2 regions of the Janibacter endophyticus genome follow, and region 1 is predicted to be linked to the other one. Evidence: riboswitches for the same ligand, from Rfam matches in the RefSeq annotation. Region 1 holds a riboswitch; the other holds the start of a gene.
What was found. Region 1 has a riboswitch for FMN ahead of ribD (bifunctional diaminohydroxyphosphoribosylaminopyrimidine deaminase/5-amino-6-(5-phosphoribosylamino)uracil reductase RibD). Riboswitches for the same ligand answer to the same signal wherever they lie in the genome.

Region 1 (5,989 bases):
CCGGTCGTAGAGCTCGCGCCAGGCGGCGAGGTCGGTGATCGTCACGACGGGCAGGTCCATCTGCGCGCCGAGCGCGAGCACGTCGTTGGTCCGCAGCATCGTCCCGTCGTCCGCCGTGAGCTCCCCGATGGCGCCGACGGGCGCCAGCCCGGCGAGCCGGCAGAGGTCGACGGTGGCCTCGGTATGGCCCCGGCGGGTGAGCACACCCCCCTCGCGGGCTCGGAGGGGGACGACGTGGCCAGGGCGGACGAGGTCGCCCGGGGTGGCCACAGGGTCGGCGAGGACGCGCAGCGTCCGCGCCCGGTCGGCGGCGCTGATCCCCGTCGTCACGCCCTCGGCAGCGTCGACGGTGATCGTGTAGGCGGTCCGGAGCGAGTCCTCGTTGCGAGCGACCATGAGCGGCAGGTCGAGCCGGTCGGCGATCTCGTTGGGCATCGGCGCGCAGATGTACCCAGAGGTGTGCCGGATCGTCCAGGCGAGCCACTCGGGGGTGGCGCTCTGCGCAGCGAGGACGACATCGCCCTCGTTCTCCCGATCGGCGTCGTCGAGGACCAGCACCGGCCGGCCGACACGCAGCGCGTCGAGCGCCTGGGGGATCGTCGCGAAGGTCATGCCGTCGACTCCGTCCGGGTGAGGAGGCCGGCGACGTACTTCGCGAGGACGTCTGTCTCGAGGTTGACCCGGTCGCCGGGGGAGAGGGCGCCGAGCGTGGTCGCGGTGAGCGTCTCGGGGATGAGCGAGACCTCGAAGGTGTCGTCGGCGACGGCGCTGACGGTCAGCGAGGTGCCGTCGACGGCGACGGAGCCCTTGCGCACGACCTGGGAGCGCAGCTCCTCGGGCGCTCGCACGGTGACGACCTCCCAGCGCTCGTGCGCGGTGCGTCCGACGACCTCGCCGACGCCGTCGACGTGCCCCTGGACGATGTGCCCGTCGAGCCGCCCGTCAGCCCGCAGCGCCCGCTCGAGGTTGACCCGGTCACCGACCTGGAGCGCGCCGAGGGTCGTCCAGCGGAGGGTCTCGCCCATGACGTCGGCGACGAAGCGGCTCTCGTCGTGCTCGACGACGGTGAGGCAGACCCCGGCGACGGCGATCGAGCAGCCGTGCCGCGCGTCGGCGAGCACGGTGCTCGCACCGACGGTGAGGCGGGCGTCCTCACCCGTGCCGTGCTCGACGGCCAGGACGGTGCCGATCTTCTCGATGATCCCGGTGAACATCACTGCTCCTCGCAGCTCGTGGGGTGGGTGGGGCGCTCGACCCGCAGGTCGATCCGGACGTCGTCGCCGACCTGGCGGACGGCGCGGGTGATGAGGCGGTGGGCGTCCGCGATGGTCGTGATGCCCAGGTCGCCGACGGCGGCGGGCCCGGTGCCGAGCAGCGCGGGTGCGACGTAGGCCACGACGTCGTCGACGCACCCCGCCCGCCAGAAGGCGGCAGCAAGCGCTGGTCCGCACTCGAGCCAGACCGACCGGATCTCCCGCTCGTGGAGGGCGGCGAGGGCGGCGTGGACGTCCCGGGTCGTCAGGCGAAGGGAGGGTGCCGCGTCGTCGAGGACCCTCGCCCCGTCCGGCAGCGGGCGCTCGCCCATGACGACCCGCAGGGGCTGGTGGGGGAGCAGGCTTCCGTCGGCGGCGCGGGCGGTGAGGTGCGGGTCGTCGGTCAGCGCGGTGCCGGTGCCGGTGAGGACCGCGCCGTGCGCGGCGCGCTCCCGGCCGACCTCGGCGCGGGCCTCGGGCCCGGTGATCCACCGGCTCGTCCCGTCGGCGGCGGCCAGCCGACCGTCGAGGGTGGAGGCGTACTTCCACGTGACGCGGGGCCGGCCCAGGGTCGTGGCGATACGCCAGTCCCGGACGAGTTCGAGGGCCTCGTCCTCGAGCACCCCGTGCTCGACCTGGACGCCGGCGGCGCGCAGGACGTCCCCGCCGCCGCCCGAGGTCGCCCCCGGGTCGGACGCCGCGTGGAGGACCCGGGCGATCCCGGCGGCGAGGAGGCGTTCGGTGCACGGGCCGGTGCGTCCGGTGTGGGAGCACGGCTCGAGGGTGACGTAGGCGGTCGCGCCCTTCGCCCGGTCGCCGGCGGCCTCGAGGGCCCCGACCTCGGCGTGCGCGGTCCCGGCTCCTCGGTGCCAGCCCTCGCCGACGACCTCGGGCTGACCGTCCGGGCCGGGGGCGACGACGACGCAGCCGACCCGGGGGTTGGGGTCGACGGCGGGTCCGAGGGCCGCGAGCTCGAGGGCACGACGCATCCACGTGGTGTCTTCGGGCGTGGTCCCCACGGCTGCCTCCGGTCGGTGTCGGTCCAGCTCCGGGGTGTGCGTGCGCGCGAGGTCGCGTCAGGGCTGCGGCGCGCCCGTCGTCGGGGAATGCGCCTGCCCGTCGTGCTGCCTCCCTTCCGGACTTTCACCGTCGGTCGAGGAGTTTCACCTCGTCAACCGCTCGCTGGCTGCGAGCGGGTCGCGGACTGTCACCGCCGGCTCGGAATTGCACCGACCCCGGAGCACGATGGCTCGACGGTACCCCGACCCGCGACGACGCCGCCATGACGTGCCGCACACCGGACCGTCTAGCGTGAGCGTCGTGGATCCGCACCTCATCTGCCTGGACATCGACGGCACGACGATCACTCACGACGGCACGCTGCGCCCGGCGGTCAAGGAGGCGATCGACGCGGTCCGCGCTGCGGGTCACCACGTCGTCATCGCGACCGGGCGCAGCGTCGTCGCGACGATGCCCATCGCTGAGATGCTCGACCTGCAGACCGGATGGGCCGTCTGCTCCAACGGTGCGGTGACCGTCCGGCTCGACCCCGAAGCGCCAGACGGCTGGACGGTCGACGACGACGACATCGTCACCTTCGACCCGGCACCGGTGCTCACCCGGCTGCGCACCGTGATGCCCGACGCGCTCGTCGCGGTCGAGGAGCTCGGCGTCGGGCACCGGCTCAGCGCCCCCTACCCCGAGGACGAGCTCCAGGGCGCGCAGACCGTCGTGCCGTGGGACGAGCTGCTGCGCCACCGCACGACCCGTGTGACCTTCCGCATGCCCGAGGCGACACCCGAGGAGTTCGCCGAGATCGTCGAGCAGGCGGGCCTGCACGGGGTCACGTACGCCATCGGTTTCACCGCTTGGCTCGACATCAACCCCGAGGGCGTGTCGAAGGGGTCGGCGCTGGAGATCGTCCGCCGTCGCCTCCACGTCGAGCCGCACCTCACGGTCGCCGTCGGCGACCAGCGCAACGACCTCGAGATGCTCCGCTGGGCGGCGCGCGGTGTCGCCATGGGGCAGGCCCCGGACGAGGTCAAGGCGGCTGCCGACGAGGTGACCGGCACCGTAGAGGCCGACGGGCTCGCGGAGGTCCTACGCTCGCTGGTGTGACCCAGGAAGCCCGCCGCACCGCCGACGCGATCGGTTCTCACCCGGCACTCATCGCGCTCGCCCGCGTCGGCCACGTCGTCAACGGGCTGCTGCACGTCGTCATCGCCGTCATCGCGCTCCAGGTCGCCTGGGGCGGAGGAGGCGGACAGGCCGACCAGTCGGGCGCCTTCGCGGCCCTCGCGTCGCAGCCGCTCGGCACGGTGACCCTGTGGGTCTTCGTCGTCGGCGCCGGTGCGCTGGCCCTCTGGTACCTCACCGAGGTCGTCTCGCCCCCGTCCGGGGAGAGCGAGGCGACCGACCGGGCGAAGTCGGGTGCCAAGGCCGTCGTCTACGCCGCGATCGCATGGACGGCGGTGCGCTTCGCCGCGGGATCCGGGTCGAGCGGCTCGAGCGAGGAGCAGACCCAGGGCGTGACGCAGACCCTCATGAGCTACCCGGCCGGTCAGGTCCTCGTCGCAGCCGTCGGGCTCGTCGTCATCGGTGTCGGCGCGTACTACGTCCGCAAGGGAGTCACTCACGGCTTCCTCGGCGACCTCACGAAGAACCCGGGCGTCCTCGCGACGAGCGTCGGGACCTTCGGCTACCCGGCGAAGGGGGTCGTGCTCGCCCTCGTCGGGGTCTTCTTCGTCGTCGCTGCCTGGCAGCAGGAGTCGGAGGAGGCGACCGGGCTCGACGGGGCGCTCAAGTCCCTCAAGGACCAGCCCTTCGGGCCCTACCTGCTCACCGCGGTGGCGCTCGGCATCCTCGCCTTCGGCCTGTACTGCTTCGTCCGCGCCCGCTACGCCAAGCTCGACTGAGCTACGCGCGGCTCGACCGAGGTGGTCGGGTCGGCCCCGGCTGCCGGCGCAGCCCGATGAGCAGTGCGGCCGCCGTCATCGCCGACCCGACGAGCACGCCGGCGACGACGTCGCTCGGGTAGTGCACGCCGAGGAAGATACGGTCGAGGCAGGTGAGCGCGGCGACGCTCGCCGCCCCGAGGACGAGCAGCGTGCGTGACCACGCCCGGCGGGCCAGCGGCCAGAGCAGCACGACGAGCAGGATCATCGCGATCGTGCTGTTCGTCGCGTGCCCGGAGGGATAGCTGTAGCCGAGGGAGTGCTTGATCGCCTCCTCGGGCACGGGGCGGGGACGCCCGACGATGAGCTTGCACAGGACCGCCAGACCCCACCCGACGAGCGCGACCGGCACGATCCACAGCGCCCGGCGTTGCACGAGCCCCCGGAGGGCGAGGCCGCCGGCGAGGACCGTGAGCAGCAGGTAGAGGACCCACGGCTCGGTGGCGTGCGACCAGCCGAGGAGCAGGTCGACGAGCCAGGGCCTGGCCAGCGAGAAGGTCACGGCTGCGTCGCTCACGCGCTCGTCGAGGTCGCGCACCGAGGAGCTCGCGAGGACGACCTGCTTGCCGACCCAGGCCGTGACGAGCATCGCCGCGGCCATGACGAGGAAGGCGACGAGGAGCCGCCACGGGCTGGGCCGCCGAGGCTCGAGATGTCGGGTCTGGGTGGTCGGCTCGGGCTCGTCGCTGCTCGGCATCGGTTCAGTCTGCGGCATCCTGGACCCGTCATGGCCGATCTGCACATCACCTCTCCGTCGAACCCCCGCCTCAAGGAGCTCGTCGCGCTCCGCCGACGCCGCACGCGGGAGGAGACCGGCACGACCGTGCTCGAGGGCACCGAGGAGCTCACCCTCGCGCTCGAGGCCGGGGTCACCCCCTTCGCCGTCTACCACTGCCCCGAGCTGATGCAGGACTACGGCCCCGAGGCCGTCGAGGCCGCCCGCGCCGCCGGCGCGACGGTCGTCGAGCTCTCCCGGGCGGCCTTCGACAAGGTCGCCTACCGCGAGGGTCCCGACGGTGTCCTCGCCAAGATGCCCGCCCCCGGACTCACCTGGGACGAGGTCGAGCTGCCGGCTCACCCCTTCGTCCTCCTCGTCGAAGGGGTGGAGAAGCCGGGGAACCTCGGGGCCATGCTGCGCACGGCCGACGCCGCCGGCGTCGACCTCGTCGTGGCCGCCGACTGCGTCACCGACTGGGGCAACCCCAACGTCGTGCGGGGCAGCAAGGGCACGGTCTTCTCGGTCCCCGTCGTGGCGACGACCCGCACCGAGGCATGGGCCTGGCTGGGGGAGCGGGGTATCGCCGTCGTCGCGACGACACCCGACACCGAGACGCTGCACACCGACGTCGACTACTCCGGCGCGGTCGCCGTCGCCGTCGGGTCCGAGAAGTACGGGCTCACCACCGCGGCGCTCGCCGCGTCGGACCACCGCGTGCGGATCCCCATGGTGGGACAGGCGAACTCGCTCAACGTCGCGACGTCTGCCGCGATCGTCCTCTACGAGGCAGTCCGCCAGCGTCGTCCCTGATCAGCAGGGGACGACCGCTCGTCGCAGGGGCGATTCGGTCGGAGCGCGGGGCCCGTGCCACGATGCCTCCTATGCGCGTCGACCATGTTTCTTTCGCCGCCGAGCCTGCAGGGCTGCAGGCCACCGCTGAGCGCCTCGGTGAGGCCATCGGTGTGACGCCCGTCGACGGCGGCGTCCATCCGCGCTTCGGTACGCGCAACAAGATCCTGCCGCTGGCTGACGGCCGCTACATCGAGGTCGTCGAGGTGCTCGAC
Region 2 (5,989 bases), 1.9 Mb from region 1:
GTCCATGATCTGGTTGGTCTGCCGGCGCGGGACCATGGCCCGCACGGCGAACCACGCCTTGTCGTGCAGCGGGGAGACGGTCGGCGACTCCAGGCCCGGGGTCAGCTCGCTCGCGGCCTCGACCAGCGCGGCCGGGCAGTCGTAGTCGAGCATGACGTACTCGCGGGCCGTGACGACGCCGGTGAGGCGCCGGTGGAGGACGTCGATCGCGGTGCCCTGGCTGGACTCGGGCCGGCGGATGAGCACGGCCTCGCTGCGCAGGATCGGGTCCCCGAAGACCTCGAGCCCCTGGTTGCGCAGCGTCGTGCCGGTCTCGACGACGTCGGCGATCGCGTCGGCGACGCCGAGGGTGATCGCCGTCTCGACGGCCCCGTCGAGACGCACGACGTCGGCGCTGACCCCGCGCTCCGCGAGGTGCGCGCGGACCAGGCCCGGGTAGGAGGTGGCGACCCGCTTGCCGGCGAGACCCTCGGCGTCGGCGACGGCACCGGGCCGGCCGGCGAAGCGGAAGGTCGAGCGGGCGAATCCGAGAGGCATGAGCTCCTCGGCGGTGCTACCCGAGTCGAGGAGGAGGTCCCGGCCGGTGATGCCCGCATCGACGCGGCCCTTGCCGACGTAGACGGCGATGTCACGGGGCCGCAGGTAGAAGAACTCGACGTCGTTGTCGGGGTCGCCGACGACGAGCTCCTTGGTGTCACGACGGACCCGGTAGCCGGCCTCGCGCAGCATCTCGACGGCGGGCTCGGAGAGGGATCCCTTGTTGGGGACGGCGATACGCATGCGGTGGCCTCAGAGGTGGGAGTAGACGTCGTCGAGGGTCAGATCGTTGGCGAGCATGAGCACCTGGAGGTGGTACAGCAGCTGGCTGATCTCCTCGGCCAGCCGCTCCTTGCCCTCGTGCTCGGCCGCCATCCAGACCTCCGCGGCCTCTTCGACGACCTTCTTGCCGATGGCATGGGTGCCGGAGTCCAGCGCCCGGACGGTGCCCGACCCCTCGGGGCGGGACACCGCCTTCTCCCGCAGCTCGGCAAAAAGGTCGTCGAAGGTCTTCACGGTGCCTCAGTCTAGGTCCCGCTCAGCGGCCGCCCACCGCCGGTTCGGCCTGCGGACGAGGCACCTCCTGCGCCTCCCGGGTGGCCTTGACCCAGCGGGTGAAGCCGTAGATGACGAAGGCGCCGTAGCCGATGTACATCACCGCGGTCGGCACGTAGCCGGTCGCGAAGCCGAGCGGGACACCGACGAGGTCGACGGCGATCCAGGCGAGCCAGAACTCGTTCCACCCGCGCGCCATCATGTAGGTCGCGAGCATCGAGCCGATGAAGATCCAGGCGTCGCTCCAGAAGTACCACCACTCCGGCTGCCAGTACGGGTTCGGGGCGGCGTCCCACAGGGCGGTGAAGGCCTGGTGGGCGGCGACGGTGCCGAGCAGCCAGACGCCGATGATCGCGAGACGTTCCTTGGCGCTCGCCCATCGGGGGACGATCGCGGCGGAGTCGTCGCTCACCGCGGCCCGGGCCTTCTTGATCTGGGTCCAGCGCCACCAGCCGTAGATGCTCGTGAGGATGAAGAAGACCTGACGCCCGGCCTGGCCGAAGAGCGGGATGCGGTCGTCGGCGCCGAAGACCGCGCCGAGGTAGACCCCGAAGAGCATGATGTTGGCGCTGATCCCGACGGGCCAGGCCCAGACCCAGCGCTTCATGCCGAGCCAGGCGCTGGCGACACCGATGAGGATCCCGACGAACTCCAGCCAGTACAGCTGGTACTCACCGATCGTCAGGTGCGCGGCGATGATCTGCTGGAAGAGGTTCTGGCCGTCGTCGGCCAGGGCGGTCGCAGCGACCGCGGGCAGCTCAGAGAGCATGACTGATCCTTCCGCCGTGCCTCTCTCGTCCGGACTATGACCGTCGGCCCTGGGATCGCACCAGAGTTCACCGGCCGCCCTGGCCGGGTCGCGGGCTCAATACCGCCGGTTCGGAGTTTCACCGAGTCACGAGACACGTGCGGGGAGCACGATAGCCGCGCGCTTCAGTGGGCGTGACGCCTGACCAGATCGCGGAGCTCGTCGACGGCCGCGGCAGCCGACTCGGCCCCGTAGACCGCGGACCCGGCGACGAAGACGTCGGCGCCCGCCTCGGCGCACTGCTCGATGGTCTTCGCCGACACCCCTCCGTCGACCTGGACCCAGATGTCGCCACCGTGGCGACGCACGGCCTCACGGACCTCGCGGACCTTCGGCATCTGGTCGGCCATGAAGGACTGCCCGCCGAAGCCCGGCTCGACGGTCATGACGAGGACCATGTCGAGCTCGGGCAGCAGCTCCTCGTACGGGGCGAAGGGGGTGCCGGGCTTGAGCGCCATGCTCGCCCGGGCGCCCTGGGCGCGGATGTCGCGGGCCAGGGTGACCGGGTCCTTCGCCGCCTCGACGTGGAAGGTCACGCTCTTGGCCCCGGCCTCGGCGTACGGGGGCGCCCAGCGGTCGGGGTCCTCGATCATGAGGTGGCAGTCGATGGGGATCGGGCTGACCCTGATCAGAGACTCGACGACCGGCAGGCCGAGGGTGAGGTTGGGCACGAAGTGGGCGTCCATGACGTCGACGTGCGCCCAGTCGGCGTTGCCGATCGCCTGGAGCTCGGCCTCGAGGTTGGCGAAATCGGCGGAGAGGATGCTCGGTGAGATCTGCACGGGGTGATCAGGCCTTCTTGCGGAGGAGGGTGAGGAACATGCCGTCGGTGCCGTGGAGGTGCGGCCACATCTGGGCGCTCGGGCCGTCACCGAGCCCGGGCAGGGTGCTCCGGGCGACGCTCCGTACCGCGGCGGGGGTGTCGAGCAGCTCAACGTCGTCACGCCGCTTCGTCACGTCGCGGACGACGAAGGTCGTCTCCGAGAGGTGCGGGCTGCACGTCGCGTAGGCGAGGACGCCGCCGGGTGCCAGGGCGTCCAGACCGCTCGTCAGCAGGTCACGCTGGAGCGGCCCGAGGGTGGCGAGGTCGCCGGGCTGGCGCCGCCAGCGCGCCTCGGGGCGCCGGCGCAGGGCACCGAGCCCGGTGCACGGTGCGTCGACGAGCACCCGGTCGTAGCCGCCGGGCTCGTCGACGCCGACCTCGCGCCCGTCACCGGTGCGGACCTCGACGTCGACTCCTGCTGCGGCGGCCGCGTCGATCGCGGGGCGCAGCGTCGCCCGGACGAGGTCGGAGCGGTGCTCGCTCACCTCGTTGGCGACGAGGTCGGCCCCGGCCTCGCGCGCGAGGGCCGCGAGCAGCCCGGCCTTGCCACCGGGGCCGGCGCAGAGATCGAGCCAGCGCTCGCGGCGGCCCGTGGGCGCCGTGACCTCGACCCCGGCGAGGGCGAGCGCGATGAGCTGGCTCCCCTCGTCCTGCACGGCGGCACGTCCGTCGCGGACGGCCGACAGGGAGCCTGGGTCACCGCCGACGAGCAGGACGGCGAAGGGAGAGTGGTCGCCGGGGGCGGTCTCAAGGCCGTCCGCGCCGAGGAGCTCCTCGACGTCGGCGAGGCCGGGCCGGGCGACGAGCGCCACGGGCGCGGGGGCGTTGTGGGCGTGGAGCAGCCGCTCGAGCTCGGCGTCCACGGTCTCGGCGGTGGCGGCCCCGTGGCCGAGCAGCGCCTGGCGCAGCGCCTTGACGACCCACTCGGGGTGCGAGCTGTCGACCGCGAGGCGGGCGGTGGTGGGCTCGGCGGGGACGACGGTGGCGCGCCACTCCTCGAGGGAACGCTCGCTGACGCGTCGCATCACGGCGTTGACGAGCCCGGAGGCACCCGCGCCGGTGGCCTGGCGGGCCAGGGCGACGCTCTCGTCGACGGCGGCGTGGGTCGGCACGCGCATGCCGAGGATCTGGTGGGCGCCGAGGCGCAGCACGTCGAGGACGTTGCCGTCGAGCCGGTCGACCGGGCGGTCGGCCGCGACGGCGATGATCGCGTCGTAGAGCCCCTGCATCCGCAGCGTGCCGTAGGTCAGCTCCGTGGCGAAGGCGGCGTCGCGCCCGTCGAGGCGCCGCCGGCGCAGCTCCTGCGGCAGCTCGAGGTTGGCGTAGGCGCCGTCGGCCACCCGCCGGAGCACGGTGAAGGCGGTGAGCCGCGCAGGGTCACCCTGCCGTGCTCGCTGGGACGGCGCGGTCCGCGAGCGTTGCGGTCGCCGCGGGCCGCCGCGGCGCTGGTCGTCCTGGCGCTCAGCCATCGAGATCGCCTCCCAGTCGTTCGCCCGGCGCGATCCGGACGCCGCGCGCCCAGTCGGCGGCGGGCATCGGCTTCTTGCCGGGCGGGGTCACCGTGTCGAGCCGGACCGGACGGTCCGTGGCGCCGACGAGCACCCACGCCTTGCCGACGGCGATCTCGCCGGGCGCCAGGCTCGGCAGCTCGGCGGGCAGCCGGTCGGTCGAGCGGCTCGGCGGGCCGAGCCGCAGGCGCTCGCCGCGGAAGGTCGTCCACGCGCCGGGGTCCGGGGTGCACGCCCGGATGCGCCGGTCGACGGCGAAGGCGGGCTGGTCCCAGCGCACCCGCGCGTCCTCCGTGGTGATCTTGGGTGCGTGGCTCACGCCGTCGGCGGGCTGGGGCGAAGGGGTGACCCGGCCCTCGGCGAGACCGTCGAGGCTCGCGACGAGGAGCGGTGCTCCGGCATCTGCGAGCCGGGCGAGCAGCGACCCGGTCGTGTCGTCGGGGCGGACCGTCTCGGTCATCGTCCCGATGACGGGACCGGTGTCGAGCCCGGCCTCGATGACGAAGGTGGAGGCACCGGTCACGGCATCACCGGCGAGCAGCGCGTGCTGGACGGGGGCGGCGCCGCGCCAGGCAGGCAGCAGCGAGAAGTGGAGGTTGACCCAGCCGTGGGTCGGGACGGCGAGCAAGGCCTCGGGGACGAGGTTGCCGTAGGCGACGACGGCGACGACGTCGGGCGCCAGCGCCGCGATCTCGTCCTGGACGGCCTCGTCGCGCAGCGTCCCGGGCGTGAGGACCGGGATGCCGGCCTCCTCGGCGACCACCCTGAGCGGCGAGGGGACGAGCGAGCGGCCACGGCCGGCCCGCGCGTCGGGGCGGGTGAGGACGGCGACGACCTCGTGCGGGCTGTCGAGGAGAGCCCGCAGAGAAGGGATCGCGACCTCGGGGGTCCCGGCAAAGATCACATGCACCCGGCGAAGTCTAGGTGCTCGGCCGAGAGGCTCCGCGCTGTCTCCACGCGGTCACAGCCCGCGGTCGAGGACGTGCGGCCCGACCCGCACCTGGACCGGGTCGGCGACCTTGCGGCCGGACTCCGTGGCACGCAGCGCCGCAAGATGTCGCAGCACCTGCCCCGCCCCGGCCTCCCCGGCTCGCACGACGAGGTGCTCCGCACGGGGCATCCCGATGGCAGGCGCCGGGCCGACGACGTCGGCGCCGAGCTCGGCGAGCCCGTCCCGGACCTCGCGCAGGCGCGCTCGGTCGCCGAGGACGAGCGCCGACCAGGCCGCCGGGGGCAGCCCGAGCTCGGCCCGCTCGGCGAGCTCACGGGACGCGAACCAGGCCGGGTCCCACCGGACGACGGCCTCGACGGGGGCGAGCACCTCGTGCTCGGGCACGCCCGCGAGGACCACCTCTCCCCCGTCGGCCCAGGGCCGCACGAGTGCCGCCGCGCCGAGCCAGCGCCGCACGCTCTCCTCCCCCGCCCGCAGTGACGGCCGGTCGAGCAGTGCCCAGGCGTCGAGCAGCAGCGCGGCGGCGTAGCCATCCTCGGCGACCGGCTCGGCACCCGGCGTCGCGACGACGATCGCGGGACGGGCCGGGACGGTCGCGACGACGTCGGGTGCTCCGGAGCGCACGACCGGGACACCGGGGAAGGCGCGGCCGATCTCCTCGGAGGTCCGTCGCGCACCGACGACGCTGGCGCGCAGCGCGCTGCTGTCGCACTCGGGGCACGTCCATGCCGTCCCCGGCTGGGCGCACCAGCCGCAGACGGGGGTACCTCCCGAGCCGGGCAGGCTGAGCGGCCCCTGGCACCCCG

Region 2: it holds a riboswitch for FMN, as region 1 does, so the genes downstream of both, JNO54_RS10260 (nicotinamide mononucleotide transporter family protein) here and ribD (bifunctional diaminohydroxyphosphoribosylaminopyrimidine deaminase/5-amino-6-(5-phosphoribosylamino)uracil reductase RibD) in region 1, are expected to answer to the same signal.

The regions. Positions count from the first base shown of each region.
Region 1 covers NZ_JAFEJG010000004.1:183,066-189,054, reverse strand. Annotated here, with positions in the region: gene ribB (3,4-dihydroxy-2-butanone-4-phosphate synthase) at 1-612, opposite strand, end outside; gene JNO54_RS00945 (riboflavin synthase) at 609-1,214, opposite strand; gene ribD (bifunctional diaminohydroxyphosphoribosylaminopyrimidine deaminase/5-amino-6-(5-phosphoribosylamino)uracil reductase RibD) at 1,214-2,272, opposite strand; FMN riboswitch at 2,371-2,501, opposite strand; gene JNO54_RS00935 (HAD family hydrolase) at 2,574-3,371, shown strand; gene JNO54_RS00930 (DUF1206 domain-containing protein) at 3,368-4,168, shown strand; gene JNO54_RS00925 (phosphatase PAP2 family protein) at 4,170-4,904, opposite strand; gene JNO54_RS00920 (RNA methyltransferase) at 4,935-5,735, shown strand; gene JNO54_RS00915 (VOC family protein) at 5,807-5,989, shown strand, end outside.
Region 2 covers NZ_JAFEJG010000004.1:2,127,986-2,133,974, forward strand. Annotated here, with positions in the region: gene hisG (ATP phosphoribosyltransferase) at 1-780, opposite strand, end outside; gene JNO54_RS10255 (phosphoribosyl-ATP diphosphatase) at 790-1,053, opposite strand; gene JNO54_RS10260 (nicotinamide mononucleotide transporter family protein) at 1,076-1,861, opposite strand; FMN riboswitch at 1,875-2,001, opposite strand; gene rpe (ribulose-phosphate 3-epimerase) at 2,026-2,682, opposite strand; gene JNO54_RS10270 (RsmB/NOP family class I SAM-dependent RNA methyltransferase) at 2,690-4,192, opposite strand; gene fmt (methionyl-tRNA formyltransferase) at 4,185-5,141, opposite strand; gene JNO54_RS10280 (primosomal protein N' family DNA-binding protein) at 5,193-5,989, opposite strand, start outside.